4 regions of the Desulfofundulus thermocisternus DSM 10259 genome follow, and region 3 is predicted to be linked to each of the others. Evidence: riboswitches for the same ligand, from Rfam matches in the RefSeq annotation. Region 3 holds a riboswitch; each other region holds the start of a gene.
What was found. A riboswitch is a leader RNA that binds a small molecule or an ion and turns the genes downstream of it on or off. The one in region 3 is predicted to bind cyclic di-GMP.

Region 1 (5,961 bases), on a different contig from region 3:
GCCCGATTCAATGCGGCACCCGCCGGGCTCTACGGACGGATCGCCGATGACGTGCAGGGCCGTACCGGGGGGCAGGACGGGGAGCAGCTGCTCCCGGCTGTCCTCCACCAGCTTTTTCTGCCCCGGGTTTACATAAATGACCACCTGCTCCCTGATGCGGACCGCATCCAGGGCTTCCCGCACAATGTTCAGCACCACGGCGGGGTCGACGGCCAGCTGGGCGGCCACAATTTTTTCGGCCATCTCCCGGGCCAGGGCCACCAGCTCCCCTTCCAGGTTCTCCAGGGCGGCCCGGCGGATTTCTTCAGCCTGCCGCAGCACCTGTAGGGCTTCTTCCCTCAGGGCCCGGGCCCCGGCCGCGGCTTCTTCCATGGCCCGGCGGTGGCCCTCCCGGTAGCCTTGCTCCCACCCCTCCCGCAGGCCCTCCTCCCGGGCCCGGGCGGCGGCCTCCCGGGCCAGCTCCTCCGCCTCCTGCCGCGCCCTGGCCAGGATGCCTTCGGCCTCCCTTTTCGCTTCAGCCAGGATCTTTTCGCCCTCGGCCCGGGCTTTCTCCTCAGCCGCCCGCCCCTGACCGTTGCCGTTACCTTCCCCGTGCCCCTCCAGGGGCAGCACGGGGAAATGGTAGCGGGGAACCAAAAGGACGGGGTCCTCACCGCCGGAAACAAATCCCCGGATGATCCTAAATGATGATGGCATCCTCCCCACCCCGCGCGATGATGATTTCGCCCGTCTCGTCCAGGCGGCGGATGATCTGCACTATGCGCTGCTGGGCCTCTTCCACATCCCGCAGGCGCACCGGCCCCATGAACTGAATTTCCTCCCGCAGCATCTCGGCCGCCCGCCGGGACATGTTCTTGAAAATGCGCTCATTGACTTCCTCGTTGGCCCCCCGCATGGCCCTGGCCAGGTCCTTGGTATCCACTTCCCGCAGCACCCGCTGGATGGCCGTGTCGTGGAGCTTGACGATGTCCTCGAACACAAACATCATCTTGCGCACCTCGTCGGCCAGTTCGGGGTCGGATACTTCCAGCTCCTCCAGGATGGTTTTTTCGGTGCTGCGGTCCACCCGGTTCAAAATGTTGACCAGAGCTTTCACGCCGCCCACCGCCTGGTCCTGCTGGACCACCATGGAGAGCTTCCTCTCCAGCACGCCCTCCACTTCCTTGATTACCTCGGGGGGCGTGCGGTCGATCACCGCCACCCTCCGGGCCACATCGCTCTGCTTCTCCGGAGGCAGGGAAGAAAGGATGAGGGCCGCCTGCTCCGGAACCAGGTGGGTGATGATCAGGGCAATGGTCTGGGGGTGCTCGTCCCGGATGAAGTTGAGCAGGTGTTTGGGGTCGGTCCGGCGCAGGTTGCTGAAGGGAACCTTCTGTATGGCCACCGTTACCTTGTTGAGGATCTCCTCGGCCCGCTGGGGGCCCAGGGCCTTCTCCAGCACCTCCCGGGCGTACTTGTAGCCGCCCCGCATCAGGTATTCCCTGGCCCTGTTCATTTCCAGGAACTCCTCCAGCACCACCTGCTGCACTTCCCTGGGCACGCTTTCCATCATGGAAATCTGCTGGGTGATCATTTCAATTTCATCATCGGGGAAGTGCTTCAGGACTTTGGCGGACAGTTCTGCCCCCAGGGCTATCAGCACGATAGCCGCCTTCTGAACGCCGGTAAGCTTTTCGGTAAACCGCCCGTTCATACTGCCGCACCTACTCCTTGAGCCACAACTTTAAAATTTCGGCCACCTCGGCGGGCCTTTCCCGGGCCATTTCCCGGATCCGCTGCGTTCTGCCGGGCTGTTCCGCGGGCTGCTCCGGCCCGGGCTCGTACGCGGCGGCCACGGGAGCCTGCGGCACCTCTTCCTCCATTTCCTCCACGTACCTCCGCCGCCGGCGGCGGATGAACAGGATCAGGAGGAGCAGGAGACCCAGCCCGGCCGCTCCCGCTGCCGCGGGCCAGTATTTTTTCAGCACGGCCGGCACAACCGGGGCCGGCGGCCCTTCCTCCCGGAACTGGTCCAGGTAGGAGGTGTCGAAGGGCATGGCCGAAACGTTGATCTGGTCTCCCCGGTTCTGCTGCAGGCCCACCGCCGCCGCCACCATGTCCTGGACCTGCTGCAGCTGGGGCGCGCTGTAGTTGCCGTTTAAAACCACGGCCACCGAAAGCCGCCGCAGGGTCCCCGGTGCGGCCACCAGGGTCTGCTGCTGGCTGCCCAGCTGGTAATTGGTGGTGGTCTGCCGCTTCTGGTACTGGGAGTTACCGCCGGTAAAGGCGGGAATGCTGCTTCCCGGTTGAAAAGTTTCCGGCGGTGCGCCACCCGTGCCAGTGCCCGAGCCGCTTTCATTAACGGTCTGCTGGCTTAAAACCTGCCCCGGCTGCACGGTGGTGGTGGTGGTCTGGCGCTGGTCGAAGTCCAGATCAGCGGTAACCATGGCCACCGCCTTGTTCGGCCCCAGGATTCTGGTCAGCATCTGCTGGATGCGGGTTTCCAGTTCCTTTTCGTACTGCCGGCGCACCTGGTACTGGTCCAGGGACAGGCGGGTCAGCTTGGCCCGCTCGTCGGACAGGGCCAGATCGTCGCTCAGGACGTTGCCTTCCATGTCGATGATGTGTACGTTTTCCGGCTTCAACCCCTGCACGCTGCCCACCACCAGATCCATGATGCCCTTCACCTGCTCGGGCTTGAGCTCGCTTTTGAGCTTCAAAGCTATGGAGGCGGAAGGCTCCACCTGCTCGTCCAGGAAGAGGCTTTCCCGGGGCAGCACCAGGTGCACCCGGGCCTGCTCCACCTCCTCCAGGCTGGTGATGGTGCGGCGCAGTTCCTCCTGCAGCGCCCGCTGGTAGTTGACCTGCTGTTCAAAATCGGTAACGCCAAACTTTTGCTGGTCGAAAAGCTCCCACCCGGCCCCCGTATCGGCCAGCACCCCCTTGCTGGCCAGCTCTATTCTCACGCTGGGAACCTGATCTTCCGGCACGGCAATGGTTTTACCCTGATCCTCCAGCCGGTAGGGAACCTTCATATTTTTCAGTTCTTCGGCGATTTTACCCGCCTGAGCGGGCTCCAGGTCGGTGAAGAGGGGGGCATATACCGGCCGGGTGATAAGCACAGCCAGGTAAATCACCGTGGCTAACAGCCCGGCCGCGGCAGCCACCAGGAGGACCTGCCGGGGCCGGGGCAGCGCCTGCCACCGCTCCTTGACGGGGGCCAGGATCTGTCTGGGGTCCATCAACTGCACAGCTCCTTAAACCTGCATGCGCGATATTTCCTGGTAGGCTTCTACAATTTTATTGCGGACCTCCACGGCCAGGGTCATCATGATCCGGGCTTCCTCCATGGCGATGGTCACCTGGTGCAGGTCCTGCACCCGTCCGGTGAGGAAGTCCAAGCCCACCCGGTCGGCCCGCACCTGGGCGTTGTTCACCTCTTCCAGGGCCCGCAAAAGGGCACGGCCGAAGTCGCCGGCACCAGCGGCAGCATCCTGTTTAGAGGACCGGGCCGCCGCAGGCTCAGGGGAAAGAAAGGAAACGGGTAAAACCTGCATTCTGAGGAGTTCTCCTTTCGTCAGCAGCATGAATGGATAAGCCTGTGCTTGAAGATCAGCTCCTGCCTATTTCCAGGGCCCGCAGGGCCATGTCCTTGGCTGCGTTCAAAACCGTGACGTTGGCCTCGTAGGCCCGGGTGGCGGCAATCATGCTGACCATTTCGTTGGCTATGTTGATGTTGGGATAGGCTACGTACCCCGTCCGGGGGTCGGCCAGGGGGTGGGAGGGCTCGTATGCCAGCCGGGGCGGGGAGGGATCTTCCACCACCGCCGCCACGCTTACTCCGGCGGCATCGAGGGATGGCTGGCCGGGCGGGGAGTCCAGAGCCCGGCGCAGCTTTTCGGCAAAGACGGGGACTTTCCGCCGGTAGGGCGGGTTCAGGGGATCGTTGGGCCGCCCCGCCGTCTGCAGGTTGGCAATATTGTTGGCCGTAATATCCAGCCACAGCCTGGAAGCTGTTAAGCCGGAAGCACTAATGCCGAATACATCTAATAGAGGCACCGTCTGTTACCTCCCCCGGATGACGTAAGTCAAAAGGGACAGGCGGTCGCCCAGCGCCCGGGCGGCAGCCTGGTACGTCAGGGTGTTGGCGGCCAGGTTCACCATCTCCTGGTCAATGTCCACGTTATTGCCGTTGTAACCCATGGTGGTGCCCTCCTCCTTCACCACCGTGGGTTCCACCCGGGCCAGCGGTACCGGGGCCCCGAAATGCCGGGGGTCGCTGGTGACCAGCGGCAGGGCGTCCTCCCCCAGCGCCCGCCGCAGCTCCTCCGTAAAGCTGACGGAGGATTTTTTAAATCCCGGCGTGTTCACATTGGCCACATTGTGGGCAATCACCCTCTGCGCCAGCGCCGATGCGTCCAGCTGCTTCTGCAGCGCCACTATAATGGGGCTGCCGAAAAGATCCATAAACCGCCACCTCGCTTTTCCGTAAGCGCTTTAAAAATTTCTGTCTTTTGGCCGCTCCCACCCCCATAATCAAAAGCGCCATTTCTGTATTAGCTCTGTAGAAGAGTGTAAGGGTGATGATTTTGCTTCCAGTTTCAGGTAAATTTTTCTAACTGGAAGAGGGGTTATTTATTTTTCTTAAAGCACCAAAAAACCGGCACCGGGGCCGGGAAGCAGTACTGCATTGTCGCAGCCCGGCTGCCGTGGCGGGAAGCCCGCTGTAGGCCCGCAGCTTTGCGCCCTTCCCTTTCGGTGAAGTTTGCCCCTGGACAATGTGCGATAAAAAGTGTGAAAAAGGGATTATTAACTTGTCATTGGGTTAAAAATCGTTCCCTTGTAGGTGATATCAAAGCAATGTAATTATGTGGCAAGTTTTTGGTAACTAAGTGGTAATTTATTTGACACGTTTTCCCAAACTCCTCCTGTAAAGAGAAAAAATACGTTAAAAATACATAAAAAAATTGCTCCTCTTTGCGCTTTTTGGCACAAAGCATGGAGCAACTGCTACATTTAGTCGAAGAATGTCGATTATGGTTTTATTTGCGCGCCCAGGCCATAACCCGGCGCACGGCCGTGATGACGTCCTGCACATCATTGTCGCTCATGGCCGGGAAAAGGGGCAGGGTGATGGCCCGCTCGTAAAATTCTTCCGCCCGCAGGCAGTAAAACCCGGAAAGGCTGCAGCTGTCCGGGTCCCCCAGCCAGCGGTAGTAAGGGTGGCGGTAGGCGGGCAGGTAGTGGACGTTCACCCCGATATTTTCCGCCCGCAGGGCTTCAAACACCTGGCGCCGGTCGTATTTCAGAAGCTCCAGCTTTAATGCCAGCACGTAAAGGTGCCAGGAGGAGCGGCCGTAAGGCGCCTGGTAGGGGATTTCCACCCCGGGCAGTTCGGCAAAGGCTTCGTTATAGGTGCGGGCAATTTCGCGCCTGCGCTCCACAAAGCGGTCCAGCTTGCGCAGCTGGCTCAAACCCAGGGCGGCCTGGATATCGGTGAGGCGGTAGTTGAAGCCCACATCCAGCATTTCGTAGTACCAGGGACCGTGGTCCTCCACCATGAATTCCCGGTCCCGGGTGATGCCGTGGTTGCGGAAGAGCAGCAGCCAGTGGTACAGCTCGTCGGAACCGGTGGTCACCATCCCCCCTTCCCCGGTGGTGATGTGCTTCACCGGGTGAAAGCTGAAAACGGTCATGTCGCTCAGGCAGCCCACGGGCTGCCCTTTATATTCCGCCCCCAGGGCGTGGCAGGCATCTTCAATAACCACGAGGTTGTGCTTTTCAGCCAGGGCGTGAATGGCGTCCAGATCGCAGGGCTGGCCGGTGAAATGCACGGGAATGATGGCCTTTGTCTGCGGGGTGATCTTTTTTTCTATTTCCGCCGGGTCGATATTGTATGTGCGCGGGTCTATGTCCGCAAAGACGGGCTTCGCCCCCAGGTAGAGGGCACAGTTGGCGCTGGCCACGAAGGTGATGGGGCTG
Region 2 (5,961 bases), on a different contig from region 3:
TCGCCCTTGACGCTGGTGCCGGGACGGCCCGGCTCGGGCGGGTGTTTGATAGCCAGGATGTCTCCCGCCTCCACTGAAGTAAAAACATACCGTTCCCGGAAGTCCACCGCTTCGTCTTTTCCCGCCAGTACCGGCACCCTGGGATTTGAAGAAAAAAGCAATTCCACCCGGCCGTCTTTCCCCGGTTCTACAGGAATACCCCGGGCAATAACCACCTCCTCTTCGGTACAGGATGTAACACCGCGAAAACAGGCTTCCCAGTCTACGCCATAGTTAATCCCCAGCCGGGCTAACTCCTGCAACAGTTCGTCCCATGTAAGTGGGGGAAGGCGTTCTTCCCACTCCACTACCTTGAACTGCAGTATTCTGGAAGGCAGAAGATCTGGCAATTCCCGGTGAATTATGATCACAGGTTGCATTCGCAACACAGCTTGCAGGCCATCGGGAGATACGGATATAGACCAGTTTCCTTCTCTACGCTCTTCCACCGTTTCCACCCGTATAGCATCCTCCATAGAAACGGGGGTGGGTTGAGTGCACTCCCGCCCGTTAACAGTCAACCTTACTCCCGGGCAGGGTACCACCACCGGGTAAGGTCCCTCCGGCTGGTGCCGGACAATAATGCGCCCCTGTTTTACAAAAGCATACGGACCCGCTGTTTCTACGTCCGGAGAAGTATTATCCAGTGCACTCGCTGTTGCTGCGGGGGAGCTCCAGATGATCTCCTTTTTCATTTGGGAGCCCACCTCCTGTTAAGCATCGGGATCTGCCTTCAGGATTTCCAGCACCCTGAAAAACCCTATCAATTCCAGGTCTTCCCGAATATGATCGGGAATGCACACAATTCTCAGGGAGCGGCCCTGCCGGTAAAGATGCCTGGCCTGGTTCAGGAGCATACCTGCCCCTGAAGAGTCAATGAACTTGAGTTCCCGCAGATTTATCTCTACCACTTCCTCCGGCCGCCGCTGAATTTCCTGTTGCAACTGCTCCACGTTGCTATAATCCAGTTCACCCGACACCTCCAGAATGGCCATTTTTTCTGTCTGCCGAACTCTAATCTCCACTTTTTTCACCTGCCCTCCCCGCCACCTTCATAACAGCCAGTGTCACATCATCCTTTTGGGGAAAACCGCTGGTAAATGCCTGCAGGTCAGATAAAATGTTTCGTTTCATCCTGTCTGCATTAGCACCATTTTGAAGACAAACTATCTTCTTTAACCGTTCCAGCCCGTACCTTTGCTCGCCCGGGCCACAGGCCTCCACAAGTCCATCGGTATACAGCACCACCGCATCTCCGGCGGCAAGAAAAAATTCCTCCACCCCTGACCCGAGGTAATCTTCCAGCAGGCCCAGGGCGACTCCCCGGCACCGGGCCACTTTAACCTTTCCGTCGGATAGAAGGAGGGGAGGGTGATGTCCTGCATTGACACAGGTAAGTCGTCCGGTTATCCCATCGTAACACAGCAGGCACAGGGTGGCAAAAGCCCCGCATTTCCGCAGTTCATACCCTGCTACCTTGTTTAACAGGCGCACCGCCTCCAGAGGATGGGGATTGTTGGTAATACAGTCCCGGAGCATCTGCCGGATTGTTTCCATCAGCCGGGCAGCATGGAATCCTTTACCCATTACATCTCCGATAACGGCAAACATGGTTCTTGCATCGCAGGGGATAAACTCAAAAAAATCTCCCCCGACCTGTTCGGCAGGCAAGCAACTCCCACTAACTTCCAAACAGTAAGCCCTCAGTATCCTTTCGTTCCCCGTAATTACTTCTACCATCCTGCTCCTACCTTTCTTCTCCGGCCAGAGCGGTGTCCTGTGCCAGGAGCCCGTCAAGCCCAACCAGCCGCATCACTTCTGCTACGTCGGGCTGCGGCCTCAAAACCAGCATCCGGCCTCCTTTTTGCCGCCATTCGTTGCTAATGTCCAGCAGACTTTTCAAACCAGTTGAATCAACGAAGGAAACCCCCGACAGATCTATTTCCAATGTATGTTCCTTCACTTTCCCAACAGCTTCTTGCATTTGTACCACCGTTTCCATGTCCAGTTCACCATTCAGCACCAGCCGGCAAACTCCCCGGTCAACATAAACATCCACCTTCAGCAACAAAAATCACCCCTTTCACTGGTTTAATCCGGTCAACCCTTCCGCAGGCATAATGCCAAAGTCCAGGATCAAAACGGTACCTGACGATCCTGTATTGAGGTAGAGGCGGTCCGCATAGTAGAGCATCAGAGTAAATCCACATCCCAGTGAATTCTTGGTTGAATAATGTTGCATCAAAGTTGCCCGGGTCAGTTCACTGGTTTTAATTCCCGGACCCCGGTCCTGAACGATAATCCTGACGGTATCCCCTGACTGCCTGGCTTGCCAGCAACCGCCCCCTGCATGTTTGAGAGCATTGGCCAGCGCCTCTGTCAAGCACAAGGCAATCGCGTGCTGCCTGCGGCTGTCGAGAACAGGCAAGGCTTCCCGCATTGCCCGGCGGGCTTCCGGAATATCGCGGGACTGCCGGACCTCACCCCTGGCCAGTTCCATCCCTTCTGAGACCACTTTTTCTATTTCTCCACTACCTACCAGGTACAGACGCCCCCCCGTTACCGCTGCTATGGCCTCCCGGTAAACCTGCATCTCCTGCCGGTGCATCTTTCTTTCCTTTTCAATCACCCCGGTGATGTCTAAAGCCAGCAGCCCTCCGCTCCTGTAGTCGAACGGCACGCAATGAAGGTCAAATACCTTTTTCCCGTCAGCGCTAATGATCACCTCGCGCCGGTGTTCAGCCTGGCGGATAGCCTGGCGCATCAGCTTTTCCGTTTCTTCCATGGGCAGGCCCAGGTCAGCCTGACCCGAAAGGAAACGGAAGCGACCACTTTCATATTTCATCACCACTCCGACCTTGAGGGCATTTATTAGTTCAGATTTTTCCACCTCAGCCAGCAGTTTTTCCCTGACCAGATCCTGAAGGTGCTCCGGCAGGTGCCTGGTAACCTCATATATTAATTCGCCGGTGCTGCCGGCCAATAACTGGTACTCCTCCCTGCTGAGACGGCGGGCAGTCTCCTGCTTCCGGTGGACACACAGGATATCAAATAAATGGACGTTGTTTTTCCCTTTAAAAGATACCCCGGCCACCTCTACCCACAAGTTTTCCTGCAACCTGATTACATACCGTCCTGGAACGGGGGCTTCTGTTTCCAGACCAAACTCCGTGGTACTTAATACCAGAATGCGGGCTGGATACTGTTTCCCATACCCATCTTCCAGCAAGACCCTGACAGGGGACGAAGGCACCCGGCGAAGGGGGCTTGGCTGAATAAAATACTGGCAATCCACACAAGCACGGTCCGGTTCTTTCTGAGCGCATTCAAGACACCGTCGCATTTTTCACCATCCTTCTGCCTCTCAGCCCACAAAACGGACATTCTCCCTGCGGATCGGGGTGAAGAACCAGAACTGACAGCGGCCGCTGTACCAATCTATTCCACTGTTAGTGCCAGAACAGTACCAAACAGGGCGTTGAATATGCCTCCCCTGAAACCGAAAGCATAACCCAGCAGGATGGCCGGAATGACGTAGGCGTACCATACGGCGTTGCTGAAAACCCCCTGCCTGCACAGCAGGAGTTCATAAATTACCGGCAGCGCATAAAATACCGCGCAGCAGGTGCCGAGCAGGAAATAATGTTTTGACAGAAAACGAACGATACTTTTTCTCCTGCCGCTCATCAGGTAGTCGTCAGCACCTCCCGGTCCCGCTTCCGGAACGGCACCTCCAACTTGCTGCCGGAAACATCAAGGTTGAAAAACGCTTCCACCACCCGCGGGTCAAACTGCGTGCCCGCACAGCGGTAGATTTCCTCCAGTGCCTCACGGGTAGACATGGCCGGCCTGTACACCCGGTGCGAGGTCATGGCGTCGTAGCTGTCGGCAACCGTTAGGATACGCGCCCCCAGGGGGATGTCTTCCCCTTTCAGACCGTACGGATAACCCCGGCCGTCGTAACGCTCATGGTGGTAAAGCATCAGGAGGTTGATATCCTTCAATTGAGGTATGTAAGAGAGAATCTGAAAACTGTAGACCGGGTGTTTTTTTATTTCTTCCCATTCCTCCCCGGTGAGCTTGTCCGGCTTGAAGAGAATTCTGCCGGGAACTGCCATCTTGCCCAGGTCATGGAGTAAACCGGCCACATATATCATTTTCTGATCATTTTCGTTCATCCCAAGCTCTCTTGCCAGCATCACAGCCAGGGAAGCTACCCGTTCCGAATGGCGCGAAACCCCTTCCAGCCGGGCTTCCAGCATCCGGAAAAGAGCCCGGACAAGATGCGTTAATGAATCCACGATATCACCTCAAAATGGGAACATGGGCAGGAGAATGCAGCGGCAAAACAGGAAGGAACTAACTGGAGATAAATAAAGGAGGGGAGCGCAGTGAGGGGATAATAGCGTTATCTGTTAATATCACCATTACATGGCATATAAGGCAGAGATTACCCCCCCCCCCGAACGTATGTACGTAATGTTATAGTTTGTCCAACCATAACAAAGCCCCCATTCCATAAGCCCTTTGTAATACGTCAATTTGTTAATGATAAATTCAGGTTCATCTTCCAGGGTCCAAAGTAAAAAGCTACAGGGAGAAAAGCATCTGCCCTGTAGCTACTTTTCTCCCCTGCAACCCAGCCGTCATAGCTCCCCACCCAGGTGTTTTGCGGGGAACCTTAGACCTGCGGCTTTGCGTCCCCGGCTTTCGCACGGGTTTGCCCTCCGGGAGTGAATTTATTTGCTGTTTATCTACTTATTTTAGAACTAATTCTATTGAATCAGCATAATTTTCCTGTGTCAAGCAAATAATGCAACTTTATGTCGAGTCCATGTCAAAAAGCAGATATCCACCAATGCAGTATTTTTCACAAACAGATGACAGTTACAGGTATCCTGAATGGTATAGTAAAGAGCGTAAGCGTAAAATACCCCCCCCTTGCATTCAAGGTGGGGGCTAAAACAAGCTAATTATTCATCTCCCCTGCTATGAGCACGTTGTCAGGCGTTACTACGGGATAGTTGATAAGCCCGTTTTCCGCTATATCCCCCGCCAGTTCCTCAAGGTTGCCCATGTCTTTCCGGACGCGGTCGATAATTTTGATGTCGGCAATTCTAACTCTTCGAACTTTATCCAAGCCGAACACCTCCATGAAAACCAGCTTCTAGGTACGCCAGCATTTCCGCTACCTGTTTATTCACCGCATCGTAACTCACCCGGACGATCGACAGGCCGTACTTCTCGGCCATGTCAACCTCTTCTCTGATGAAAAAGTCCATCACGCTTCGCCCCCGGAAAAAGAAAAAGCCCGGCACTGAACCGGGCAAAAAATGGGAAGAGGGGAGGCTTCTGAAAAAAGCCAGCCCGCCGCCCATCCGGGCCGGGGCTTTATGCCCAACTGACCGTCGCGGGCGGGCCAGCGTAAGTTTTATATAAGCACAATAGTGTTATTTTTACTTTTACCATCTTCCAAGATTATTACTCTTATACATTTAACGCGGCACTACTCCGAGGCACCGCGCTATTAAAAGCACCGTCCCGAGCCACAGGGCCGGGCGAAGGAACCACGTTTCCACGCGCGAGCCGGTCTCGAAGGTGAACGGCCACGGCAGTACTTCCCTCAATGACCACCTCCTCCCGAAAGACCACGTCCACCATACCCCCTGGGGGTTGAAGGAATCCAGCACCAGGTGGCTCGTCTCGGCGAGATACCCGGTAATGCGCCGGATCCTGCGGATGGGGGATTCCTCGTAGGTCTTGACTTCTATTTCGTCCCCGCAGTCGGTTAAAACAATTTTGGCAATGCTCTTTCTCTGCCGGGCAAAGGTTTCTTTCTCTTCGGCTATCAGCCGGTCCACGAGTTCCTGTTCAATGGTACCGTTGACGATTATTTGCAACACAAGCACCTCCCAACAGAAA
Region 3 (5,961 bases):
TTACGGTGACCTCATCTATCCGGGGCAGAAGCTTTATATTCCAGATGAAAGCCCGGGTACATATACCGTTCAGCCCGGAGACACCCTTTACCTCATTGGCTTGCGTTACGGGTTAACTTATCAGTCGATAAAAGCAGCCAACGGATTGACCGGCGACATAATTTACCCGGGGCAAAAGCTGGTTATCCCCGGCAACCGCAGTGCAGGGACAAGCCCGGCACCGGTAAGCCGCGGTACCATCAGCTCGGGTCCCGTTAATTATAGCCGTTCCGATGTAGACCTCCTGGCGCGGTTGATTACCGCGGAGGCTGATTCCGAATCCTACCTTACCAAGGTGGCCGTAGGGGCGGTGGTATTGAACCGGGTAAGGAGCGGTATTTTCCCCAATTCCATTCCCGGGGTTATCTACCAGGTGGATGAAACGGGTTCTTACCAGTTCGAACCCGTTTTAAACGGCTGGATTAACCGCCCGGCCAGCGAGGAAGCCAGGCGGGCTGCCCTGGACGCATTGAATGGCGTTGACCCCACCAATGGGGCGCTGTACTTCTTTGAATCCTGGGTGCCCAATAGCTGGCTGCAATCACGCCCCGTAAGCCTGATCCTGGATAGTTTCACCTTTACCTATTAGAGACAAATTAGAACATCATGTTTACCCTGCCGCGGGCAGGGTTTTTTATTGACCAGAATATTTAATAAAAATTTAACAAAAATTAAGTAGAAATGACACACTTTTAAGGTAAAATCTTAACCGTGACCGGTACTGTTAACGGGAGGTGCCTTTGTGCGCAGGTTTATCTTTTTTGTACTGCTCCTGGCCCTGATGGTTCTCATGATCCCGGGCCTGCGTCCTCCGGTGAGCTAAAACTTGCGTGAACGCAGGATGGAAAAAACCAGGGCTAAACCCAGTACCCCTCCTCCAATAAAAGCAGCTTCTGCCAGGGGCAGGCCCCAGAGGATGGTGTAACCCTTTCCCATCAGCAGGGAAGAACCCACGATCAGAGAACCCAGCAGGATACCCAGAACCATGCGGTTGACCATGGCATTGAGCTGGGCAATCATACGGTCCAGGTCCGGGTTAACCGCTTTTATTTTTAATTCACCTGCAGCAGCCAGCTCCAGCACTCTGTCCAGGCGGTGGGGTAACCCGGAAAGGAGCCCGCAGTAGTCTTCCAGGAAATTCTGGAGCCTTTTTTTTATTCCGGGCAGGCTGAACCGGCGTGCCAGCAGTTGCCTGCCCATGGGGCGGGCAATCTCCACCATGCTTAATTCCCTGTCCAGCTGGGCAACCACGCCCTCTGCGGTAACCAGAGACTTTACCAGCAGGGTGAACTGGGTGGGAACCCGGATCCGGTATTTAAAAGCTACTCCCATAATATCTCTCAAGGATTCACTCAGGCTGATCCTGCTCAGGGGGATTTCATAGTATTTATTTCTCAGGGCATCAATATCCTGCTGCAGGGCGGCACGATCCACATGCGGCGGCACAACACCCAGTTCTTCCACTGCTCTTACCACCAGGGCGGTATTGCGCCGGAGCAAACCCAGAACCAGGTTGCCTATTTTTTCCCGGGTCTCTTCATCCAGGCGTCCCACGATACCGAAGTCCATAAAAACCACCCTCCCACCCGGCAGGGCGGCCAGGTTTCCCGGGTGGGGGTCGCCGTGAAAAAAGCCGTGCATCAGGATCTGGCGCAGTAAAGCACCGGCCAGATTCCGGGCTACCAGTTTCCGGTCGATCCCCCTGCCGGCCAGTTCTTCCGGGTGGGTTAATTTTATCCCCTCAACAAACTCCATGGTTAATACTTTGCTGGTGGTATAATCCCAGTAAACTGCCGGGAAATAGACGGTACTGTCCCCTGCAAAGAGCTGCCGGAAGTTTTCGGCATGGCGGCCTTCCACCGTAAAATCCATTTCTTCCCGCAGGAATTTTTCAAACTCTTCTACCATCTCTTCAAAACGGTAAAGTTCCCGCCAGGGGCCGTGCCTGTCCACCAGGCGGGCAACGTCGTGAAGAATCTCAATGTCGGTCAAAATCGTTTTTTCGACGCCCGGACGCTGAACTTTTACCACCACCGGCCTGCCATCCCGGAGGTTTGCCCTGTGAACCTGGCCGATGGAAGCGGCAGCCAGGGGAGTTGCTTCGAAGTGGTCGAATATTTCTTCCAGGGGGGCGCCCAGCTCCATTTGAATACGCTCCCTTACCTGGGCGAAGGGAAAGGGAGGTACCTGGTCCTGAAGCTTTTCCAGTTCCGCAATGTATTGCGGGGGCAGCAGGTCCGAACGGGTGGAAAGCACCTGCCCCAGCTTGATAAAAGCCGGGCCCAGTTCCTCCAGGGCCTGGCGCAATCTTTCGGGTGGTGAAGGCTGCTCCCTGACGGTCAGGGCTCCTTCGCCGGATAGCCGCCGGCGCAGCCTGTACCGGTGGCCAAAATTTAAGAATTCGGTTAACCCCAGCTGGTAGGCCAGGTAGCCAAAGCCGTGGCGAACCAGTATATTGGTAATTTCCCGGTAACGGGCAAAGTGTTTATATCTTTTACGCAGGTATAGCTGCAATTCACTGCACCTCCCTGCCGCCGGGAGCCACCCTTATTTACTTATTTTTTCCACGGATGATTTTGAAAACCCTTCTTTTGAGCGTACGGGCTTTCATTAGTTTGGAAACCGCTGGAGAATATTTTCTTGCCGCCCGGGATAGGAAACAGTATAATATTAACGCGTGGAGGTTTAAATATGCGTGTGACCCTTTATCCAACAGCTGAAAGCCTGGAACAGGCCGTTCTGGCCGGGGGTACGGCGGTGGTTTTTGATGTTTTGAGAGCTACCAGCACCATAGTTACCGCCCTGGCCCATGGTTGCCGGGGTGTGGTGACCGTTGTCGACCCGGCGGAAGCACAGGAGGTTGCAGCCAGGCTGGCCGGGGAGAATATACCGGTACTGCTGGCCGGTGAACGGGGCGGCGAAAAAATTCCCGGCTTTCCTCACGGCAACTCCCCGCTGGAGTTCCGGCCGGAAGTGGTTGGCGGCAGGATGCTGGTTCTCACCACCAGCAACGGCACCCGCGCCCTGAATCTTGCGGCAGGAAGAGCCGGTACGGTGCTGGTGGGAAGCCTGCTCAATGCCCGGGCGGTGGCCCGGGAGGTCTGCCGGCTGGGCAGGGACGTAACCCTGGCCTGCGCCGGCACGCAGGGCGAGTTTTCCCTGGAAGATGCCCTGGGGGCTGGAATGGTGGTGCTGGAGATGGTGAAAATGGCGGATCCGGGCTGGTTGTACTGCTCTACTCCCGGAGCGTCCGGGCTGGATCTGTCCGACTTTGCCGTGGCTGCCCTACACCTGGCCCTGGCCTATAAAGACAACCCCCGGCGAGCTTTTGACCATTCCCTGCACGGGCGCAAGCTTTTCAGCATGGGCCTGGCGGCCGACCTGGACTGGTGCGCTTCCCTGAACACCTGTGAGGTGGTGCCGGTGGTTGGGGAGGGGAAGGAAATAATTCCCGGCTGCCCCGTAATTGTAAGGAGCTGATACCTGTGCGCCCCGCCTGTCCGGGAATAAAAAAACAGGCCGGCCCCCCTTGCACCCGGCCGGCAAATGTGTTAAAATAACACCTGCAACGGTAAAACTTCAAATGGGCGCGTAGCTCAGTGGGAGAGCGCTTGACTCACATTCAAGAGGTCGTAGGTTCAATCCCTACCGCGCCCACCAGAAAAACGGGAGCCCCGGAAAACGGGGCTTTTTGTTTTGGTGTGGAAGCTGCAAACTATTGCTGTTCGACATAAAATGACATTATTTACTTGACACAGGAAAATTGTGCTGGTTCAATAGAATTAATTATGAAATAAGTAGAAAAATAGCGAATAAAGTTTAACCTCGGAGGGCAAACCCGCGCGAAAGCCGGGGACGCAAAGCCACAGGTCTAAGGTTTCCCGCAGGACGCTTTTTAGCGGGGAGCTATGACGGCTGGGTTGCAGGGGAGAAAAGTAACTACGGGGCAGGATGCTTTTCTCCCTGTAGTTTTTTCTTTGTTTGCGTTCCTGGAAGGGGGGCTTTATTTTCTACCTCCAGTTTGTTTCTTCCTGTTCTGCCCCATGTTCTTGTTTTCCTTCAGGTTGGTGATATATCTCATCAGCGTCAGATGTGATTGCGGATAAAAGAAAGGGGAGTGTTCTTTAGTGAACCTGCTTTCATTTAAAAACAAGAAAGCTCAACCGGAAGAAATATCTCCACCTCCAGCGGTCGAGCCGGTGGAACCCGCTGCAGCTGCCGGCGATAACGGGGGTGAACGCCGGGCGGAGCAGGCGGAGCCCGACCTTTTAAAATGCGCCCTGAAGCTGGCCCCCTTTATCAAGGGGATGCTGGGGGAAGAGATGGGAATTTATGTATCGGACCTGGAGCGGTATATTTACTGCGACCCCGGTCAGGTGGGCCTTTCTTTAAAGGCGGGTGACACCATCAATGAAGGCAGCGTAACCGCCCTGACCCTGCGCACCGGCCGCAGGCAGGCCAGGCGGACGGGGAAGGAGGTCTACGGCATACCTTACATCGGCGTTTCCTACCCCATTACCGATCCCGGTACAGGTAAAGTAATCGGCACCATTGGCATGACCACCCCCATCACCCGCCAGGAAAATCTGATTGCAATGTCGCAGGAAATGGACAGCCAGATCAACCAGATAGCCATGGCTACCTCCAACCTTTCCGCCACCTCGGAAGAAGTGGCGGCAACAACGGAAAACCTGAACAGCAGCGCGCAGAAGATCAGGGATGAAATCAAGAAAACCGACGGCATTGTCAACCTCATCGAGGAAATTGCCGAGCAAACCCACCTGCTGGGGTTGAACGCGGCCATCGAAGCGGCCCGGGTGGGCGATGCCGGGCGGGGTTTCAACGTGGTGGCCGGGGAAATACGCAAGTTATCCCAGGATACCCAGCGCTCGGCCAGGGAAATCCTGGAGACCCTGCAGGAGGTGCAGCAGTCCGTTCTGGAGCTGACGGATTCAATTACCCAGTTGTCTGCCGCGGTGCAGGAGCAGGCCGCTTCGTCGCAGGAAATCAACGCTTCGGTGAATGAGCTGACGGCGGTATCCGCGCGGCTAAAGAAGCTGGCCGATGAGCTGGTGGTTTAGGGCACCAGCAACTAAAATTATTTTAGCGTTTTATTTAAAGCCGGCCGTCACAACTGCCGGCTATTTTTATGGTTTAAAAAAAGGCTATAAGCTCTGGCAGCGGGCTCAAGTAACCCTGAATTATGCCGAAATAAAAATATAGAAGTTTAAGACCGGGGAACGGTTGTTTCTATACCCTTAAACGGGATCTGCCGGTTCCGGTTACTGCCTGAAGAAGCAAAATTGTAAGGAAGGAGGATTGGCGGCGCTGTTCCTGCTTGCCGTCACGGTGCAGGGGCGGCTGCAGACAGGGATGAAGGGAAGACTTACGGGACAGCTTGCGGGAAGCCTGCGGATCAGAATGGCTGTTTTCTTCGGCTTTATAGTGCTCATGGGTTGCCTGGTGCTGGGGCTGGTGAGCGAGCATTACGCCGAACAGGCCCTGCAGGAACAGAGCCAGGAGGCCCTGCTTAAGACGGCCAGGCAGGCTGCCGAAACACTGGACAACCGTATCCAGGCGCGAATATATGCGGTTGAAAGCATAGCCAGCAGGAACGTCATCCGCGGCAGGTGGGGTGGCCGGGAGGCCACTCTGGAGGAAAAACTGCAGGCCCTGCGCGAGGAGTGGAAAAGGGCGGAAAGCCTGGGCTTCAAACAACTGGGCATTGCCGACAGGGAAGGAAATGCTTTCTTCAGCGATGGCAGTAAGGCCAGGGTTGCCGACCGGGATTATTTCAAAGCGGCCCTGGAAGGAAAGACCGCCGTTTCCAGCACGCTGGTCAGCAGGCTGGATAATGCTGTGGTCTTTGTTTTTTCCGCTCCGGTTCGCCATTATGCCACTGGAGAGGTAAACGGCGCGGTT
Region 4 (5,961 bases), on a different contig from region 3:
TACGGGCAGCATAGACCGCTGCAGTCAACCCTGCCGGTCCCATTCCGATAATGATCAGGTCGTACACCCAAAACCCCCCTTCACTATTATCATGTCCCGGCAGGCCAAAACCATACAAACTAAACTTTATAACTGGTGGCAATCTCTTTTAATTCGGCAGAAATACGGGCCAGTTCCCGGGCAGCTGTAGCCAGTTCCTGAATCGTACCGGTAACCTGCTGGCTGGATGCCACCAGGCCACTTTCACTGGTGTGACCCGACTCCACGGCGACTGGTTCTAATTCCTGGAGCAGGTTGCGTGCCAAACCGGCATATTTCTGGTACTCCTCAAAATAGCGTGCACCCCGGTCTGCACATAGTCTTTAACCGCTGTTATCTGCCGGGTTAAATAAAGCTGCAACTGCCGTGTGGAAATTACCTGCTGAACAATGCGGAGGGAAACTTGTTGAATTTATTGCTCCCCACCGTAATATTTGGGGCAAATTTTTGACCTTATATCCTCAAGATAGGGCCATCTCCGGCGCACCCTTTCCACCCGGGACAGATCCAGCTCAAAAGAATATATCCCCGGTTCATGGCCACAGGACAGCAGGTCATACCCGTCGGGATAAGCCACAAAACTCTCCCCCAGCACCTCACGTCCGTCGGGATAGCTGGTGGCGGTATTATTGGCCATGGCTACAAAAACGGTATTCTCGCAGGCCCGGGTCAGGCCCACGCTCTTCCACAGGGACATCCGGGCGGCCGGAATATTGGCCGGGTTCAAGATTAACAGCGCTCCCCTCAAGGCCAGGTTACGTACTATTTCCGGGTACATGATATCCACACATACCACGGCACCGAGAGGTATGTCCCGGTGCCGAATCAGGGGCAGGGCGCTGCCCGGCCGCACATAGTTCCTTTCGCCAATAGCCCGGGAAGGAAAGTGTTTTTCATAAAAAACAGGGTCGGGCAATTCACCGCCCACGATCATGCCCCGGGAAAAAATACCTCCTTCCGCCTTTACATACTGGGCCCCGGATACAAGCAAAGGACCGGGGGGTGAACCGCCCACAACCTGCCCTCCCTTCGGGGCTCCCTGCCCGGCCCTGTTCCGGGAAAGGAAAGCCTTCCGGTACAATTCAAAAACTATTTCCCGGTATTCATCCCAGTCGACCACCACCGCCCCCAGCCAGTCTTCCGGTAAGAGAACCACATCTGCGTCCCCGTCAATTTTGCCCAGAAACCCGTGCATTTGAGAAATATTCTGCTCGAGGTTTGCCCTGTCCCTGGGAAATTGAACCATAACCAGCTTTAAACAGGACATCATCTTCCCCCCTGCCGGAATTCCCTATGTAATGCCTGACCCTTATAAGCGTCCTTTTTCCCGGGCGATCCGGGCAAACTGCTCCCTCATTACTTTTAAACCAGCAACTCCACAATGTCCCTGTCGTGCAGGATATATTCCTTGGGCACATTCTGCCCGGGAAAACGAGCCGACCCCCAGATACGGGCCCCGCGCAGGGTCTTTAAGAAATCTTTATGAATACTTTCTGCTAAATTTAAAACGGTGCTGCCGCGGGGCAAAATGAAGGGACGGGTCAGATCCGGAGCTTTACCCGGAGCCCTGGTAAAAACACGAATGACCTCCAGCACTGCAAACAACCTGGTTTTAAGCTGCTCCAGGTTGAGACCTGTTGCGGCAGAAACCGGCATAACCTCCAGATCGGCGGGTAGTAATTCACGCAAAAGCATAAGATTTTCCTTCCCCTGGGGCAGTTCGGCTTTATTAGCCGCGATGATCAGGCGGTGCGGCGGTATGGCCCTGACCCCCGGGGGAATTTCGTTGCGGATAATCTTGCGTTCGTTTAACAGCCGCAGGGAATTTTCCAGCTGTTCCAGGCAGTCACCGGCACAACTATCAATCACCAGCAGCAGGGCATCGGCGTTACGCAGCAAACCGGCCAGCCCCGGGGGGAATCCCTCGGCGGTAAGGGGCGGGGTGTCCACCAGCTGGATATAAATTTCCTCGTATGGCATCATACCGCTAAAGGGCAGGGTGGTGGTAAACGGGTAGTCCGCCACCTTTACTTTGGCCCTGGTTAAAGCCCCCACCAGAGCTGATTTGCCGCTGTTGGGATAACCTACCAGGGCCACCTGTCCGGCTCCCTGTTTTTCAACATGAAAGGGATCGTGCCTCCCGGCACTGGTTTTCTTCTGCCCCTCCTCCCGCAGGCGGGCGAGCCGGCGTTTGAGGTCGGCATGAAGTTTTTCTGTACCCTTGTGCTTGGGAATTACAGCCAGCATTTCCTCCAGGGCGGCAATTTTTTCCTCTATGGTAGTGGCGTTACGGAAAGCTTCTTCGGCAGCATGATACTGGGGAGTCAGGTTGGCAGGCACTGACCATCCCCCCTTTGCAACATTAAGCTTTGCCTTTAGTTTAGCATGAAATATACCCTGCTAAAAAGACCCGTAATGGTGGAGTTCCCAAAGCAAAAGGGCAGGTGCAACATCCCTCACCTGCCTTAAAGCCCCAGATCCTCGTTAACCACCAGCACATGCAGATCTGTTAACCTGGGCTTTTTCTCAATTACAGTCATTACGCGGCAAATGCGGTCGGGTGAATTGCAGTCCTGACAAAAACCTGTTTTCGCACAGGGAGTGTTCTTTTTCAAGCGCATGGCATTGGGGGGAGCAGCAAATCTCTTTATTCGTTTTACTGCTTCCTCCAAATCTTCAACGATTTTATTTCGCCCGGCCACCACAATAACTTTTTTAGGCCCAAAAAACATTGCTCCCACCCTGTTACCCGTCATGTCAATATTCACCAGCCAGCCGGACAGGGTAAGGGCGTTGGTACCCGAAAGAAACAGGTCGCTGGTTAACTGGCGGCGCATAATTTGCAGGCTTTCCTCGGCACTAAGGCCGGGCTTCCCGTGAATGAGCAATTCTTTCCCCATCCCTGCCAGCTTGTCCAAAACCCCCAGCTCGGTTATGGTCATGGAACCACCCAGGCCGATGGTCCGGGCGTCCCGGGCTTCCTGTAAAATATAGCTGGCCGCCTCCTCCCTGGTGGGGCAGAAAACAGCCGTAAAACCGTTCTTATTTAAAGCCTGTACCGCCTTCTGACACCTTCGTTCGTAATTCCAGTTAACCATCTCTGTTACTTTCATAGCCACAACCCCTTTCCGATAATTAAAAAGTCTATAAATAAAATATATCATTAACTTTAGGCCCGGAGTTGACCAATAACCCCGTACCTTTTGAGCTCAAACCAATCCCCAGTTCTTCTTTTTTTCAATGCAAACTTCTTCCCACCCGCAACCCTTACAGAAGGAGGCCAGCCACTCCCGGGAGACAGCCATTACCCTGGCTTTTATATCCTGCCAGCGTACCTTCGACCCGGTTTCAACACCGAGGTACCCCATTGCCTGAGCGTCCATCTGCCTTATTTCCGCATCTGCTCCGGGCCAGGAAACGCACTCTTTATCCCGGAGCGTCGGGCAGGAACGACAAATATCGTCCGGGCCACTTACCACCAGTATTTCTTCGCCCCCTTCAGCCCTCATTAAAACCCCTTCCAGATTTTCCACAAATCTCTTATCATATCCTTCTCCACGATAAAATTGGAGGCAAATCAGGTGGTGTCCCCTTAAGGAAATCACGGCAAACGCTTCCCTTCTAACTGGCTTTTTTATCCACTAAAGCTTGATGGTATTACCTTAAAAACCCTTTAAGGGATTTCCGGAAAGAAGCCGTTCCCTACGATGTGTTTTCTCCGGACCCTGGCAAATATCCTGCATCACCGGGTAATTAAACGGCCAGTGCTAACTGTAAACCTCCGGCTATTTTCTCTCCGCAACCCTGTATTTCCTGTTCCACTCCGACACGCATAATACACTGCAAAATTTCCGGTTTTCTTTTTCGGTGAAAAAATCCGCGCCACAGTAGAGGCATTTACATTGTCTTAAAGGCTTTTTCTTTTCCGGTGGCACAAAACTTCCATACAGGTATTCCCGGAAGGAATGAATGAAAGCGCCCACGTCCACCGGCCCGTATTCATTGGCCCGGACGAGACAGCGCAGAAATAGACCGGCCAGCTGCCGCTCACGCTCGCTCAAATTAAACCCCACCGCAGGCCACCCCACCTTTAAAACCAAACGCTTCACCTGTCCTCTCTGCGAACAGTTTTTGTAAACTGTTTTTGCCCTGCGACAGTGTCCCCCACCCTTTCATGCTTTAAAGTAAAAAAGCCGCAGGGAGACAGGCACATGCTTTCCTGCGGCACTTTTCTCCCTTGCAACCCAGCCGTCATAGTCCCCGGGAGATACCACGGAAACCTTAGACCTGTGGCTTTGCGTCCCCGGCTTTCACCAGGTTTGCCCGCTGGGAGTGGCTAAATTTCTACTTATGTTGTGCTTATTTTTATTAAATCAACAAAACTTTTCCCTGTCAAGAAAATTTAGTCGAATTATACAGCTTTTGTATCCCGGGTCTTCTAATAACAAGAGATATAAATAAAAGAGAGCATGTTAAACAATTTAACAAATTTGATTAGATTATGAACATTACTTCAGCATCCCCTGGAGCCGGGCCAGTATTTCTTCGGCCCCGCTGACCAGTTCTTCAATTACTTCTTTAACCGGTTTGATTTCATAAACCAGCCCCACACACTGGCCCATGGCAAATGTCCCTCCCTCGAGATCACCCTCAAACAATGCGCGGCGGCCCACCTGACCGCTGATTATGGTGAGCAATTCCTCCAGGGTTGCTCCACGGGCCTCCATCTCCAGAACCTTTTCCGCAGCAGAATTCTTTATTACCCGGGCAGCATTCCGGATGGAACGCTGGATGATGACCGTATCCGTTTCCCGGGCTTTCACCATCCACTCTTTTAAATTGGTATGGGCCAGGGATTCTGTGGTGGCCACAAACCTGGTACCCATAACCACCCCCTCGGCACCCAGCGCCAGGGCAGCCACAAAACCGCGGGCGTCGGCTATACCGCCGCCGGCAACAACCGGTATGGATACGCTATCAACCGTCCTGGGCGTTAAAACCATGGTGGTTACGTCATCCATGCCGGGATGACCGCCGCATTCAAATCCCACGATGGTAACCGCATCTGCCCCCACCCGCTCGGCCTTTTGAGCATAGCGGACAGCCGGCACCTTGTGGATCAACTTAATTCCCGCCTGTTTCAAGTAGGGAACATATTCCTCCGGACTGCGCCCGGAGGTTTCCACCACGGGCACCTTTTCCTCAATCACAGCCTCAAAATAAGCGGCCGTCTTATCCCGGGGCCCAACTTCGGGCAGCATGGAAATATTAACTCCAAACGGCTTGTCGGTTAAAGCCCTTACCTTGCGGATTTCTTCCACCAGGGCTTCCTTGGTAGGGTGCGTGGCTGCTGTAATAATTCCCAGCCCGCCGGCATTGGAAACGGCAGCTGCAAATTCGGCCCTGGAAAGCCACTGCATACCCCCCTGAATAATCGGATACTTGATTCCCAGCAGCTCTGTAATTCTGGTCCGCATTATCTCTACCTCCCACCAAAGGTCAATCTGACGGCTTCCATAAAATCCACCGCATCATGTTGCACCGCAGTGCAAAAGTCGGTATCCAGGTGACGGTACAGCATTTCCCTGGTCATGCGTATGGCATGTTCCTTTTTAGAAGCCAGATCCCTGGCCAGCTCCATGGCCGCCGGCATCAGCTGATCATCAGGGACCACCCGGGACACCAGGCCCATTTCCAGCGCTTCCCGGGCAGTAATGGTGCGGGCGGTCAGGCAGAGGTCCATGGCCCTGCCCAGGCCCACGATCCTGGGCAGCATGTAGGGGCTGGCAAACTCCGGAACAACTCCCAGCTGGGTAAAACGGAAACATATGGTGGCGCTTTCAGCAGCCATCCTTATGTCGCACATCAGGGTAATGGTTGCCCCCAGGCCTACTGCCGCACCATTGATGGCGGCAATGATTG

Region 1: linked by a shared signal. The riboswitch ahead of flgB (flagellar basal body rod protein FlgB) and the one ahead of BR83_RS0109185 (methyl-accepting chemotaxis protein) in region 3 are both predicted to bind cyclic di-GMP.
Region 2: linked by a shared signal. The riboswitch ahead of BR83_RS16190 (HD-GYP domain-containing protein) and the one ahead of BR83_RS0109185 (methyl-accepting chemotaxis protein) in region 3 are both predicted to bind cyclic di-GMP.
Region 4: linked by a shared signal. The riboswitch ahead of BR83_RS0101500 (hypothetical protein) and the one ahead of BR83_RS0109185 (methyl-accepting chemotaxis protein) in region 3 are both predicted to bind cyclic di-GMP.

What each region holds. Positions count from the first base shown of each region.
Region 1 covers NZ_JMLG01000015.1:35,408-41,368, forward strand. The annotation lists gene BR83_RS15730 (FliH/SctL family protein) at 1-696, opposite strand, end outside; gene fliG (flagellar motor switch protein FliG) at 680-1,693, opposite strand; gene fliF (flagellar basal-body MS-ring/collar protein FliF) at 1,704-3,221, opposite strand; gene fliE (flagellar hook-basal body complex protein FliE) at 3,237-3,536, opposite strand; gene flgC (flagellar basal body rod protein FlgC) at 3,592-4,038, opposite strand; gene flgB (flagellar basal body rod protein FlgB) at 4,045-4,446, opposite strand; cyclic di-GMP riboswitch class I at 4,671-4,759, opposite strand; gene pseC (UDP-4-amino-4,6-dideoxy-N-acetyl-beta-L-altrosamine transaminase) at 5,022-5,961, opposite strand, start outside.
Region 2 covers NZ_KK365995.1:29,467-35,427, reverse strand. The annotation lists gene BR83_RS16195 (DUF342 domain-containing protein) at 1-734, opposite strand, end outside; gene BR83_RS0114260 (STAS domain-containing protein) at 753-1,064, opposite strand; gene BR83_RS0114255 (PP2C family protein-serine/threonine phosphatase) at 1,054-1,779, opposite strand; gene BR83_RS0114250 (STAS domain-containing protein) at 1,787-2,098, opposite strand; gene BR83_RS0114245 (ATP-binding protein) at 2,123-3,145, opposite strand; gene BR83_RS0114240 (hypothetical protein) at 3,478-3,726, opposite strand; gene BR83_RS16190 (HD-GYP domain-containing protein) at 3,726-4,340, opposite strand; cyclic di-GMP riboswitch class I at 4,670-4,774, opposite strand; gene BR83_RS17040 (ParB N-terminal domain-containing protein) at 5,009-5,179, opposite strand; gene BR83_RS17255 (hypothetical protein) at 5,172-5,321, opposite strand; gene BR83_RS16530 (hypothetical protein) at 5,535-5,939, opposite strand.
Region 3 covers NZ_JMLG01000010.1:41,129-47,089, forward strand. The annotation lists gene BR83_RS0109160 (LysM peptidoglycan-binding domain-containing protein) at 1-628, shown strand, start outside; gene BR83_RS0109170 (ABC1 kinase family protein) at 859-2,553, opposite strand; gene BR83_RS0109175 (2-phosphosulfolactate phosphatase) at 2,731-3,519, shown strand; tRNA gene BR83_RS0109180 (tRNA-Val) at 3,625-3,699, shown strand; cyclic di-GMP riboswitch class I at 3,861-3,967, shown strand; gene BR83_RS0109185 (methyl-accepting chemotaxis protein) at 4,167-5,120, shown strand; gene BR83_RS0109195 (methyl-accepting chemotaxis protein) at 5,359-5,961, shown strand, end outside.
Region 4 covers NZ_JMLG01000001.1:273,473-279,433, forward strand. The annotation lists gene BR83_RS0101470 (NAD(P)/FAD-dependent oxidoreductase) at 1-67, opposite strand, end outside; gene BR83_RS0101475 (hypothetical protein) at 120-305, opposite strand; gene BR83_RS16255 (carbon-nitrogen hydrolase family protein) at 452-1,306, opposite strand; gene BR83_RS0101485 (GTPase) at 1,402-2,379, opposite strand; gene BR83_RS0101490 (lactate utilization protein) at 2,505-3,152, opposite strand; gene BR83_RS0101495 (DUF1284 domain-containing protein) at 3,249-3,644, opposite strand; gene BR83_RS0101500 (hypothetical protein) at 3,825-4,148, opposite strand; cyclic di-GMP riboswitch class I at 4,275-4,373, opposite strand; gene BR83_RS0101505 (NAD(P)H-dependent flavin oxidoreductase) at 4,548-5,516, opposite strand; gene BR83_RS14700 (enoyl-CoA hydratase/isomerase family protein) at 5,522-5,961, opposite strand, start outside.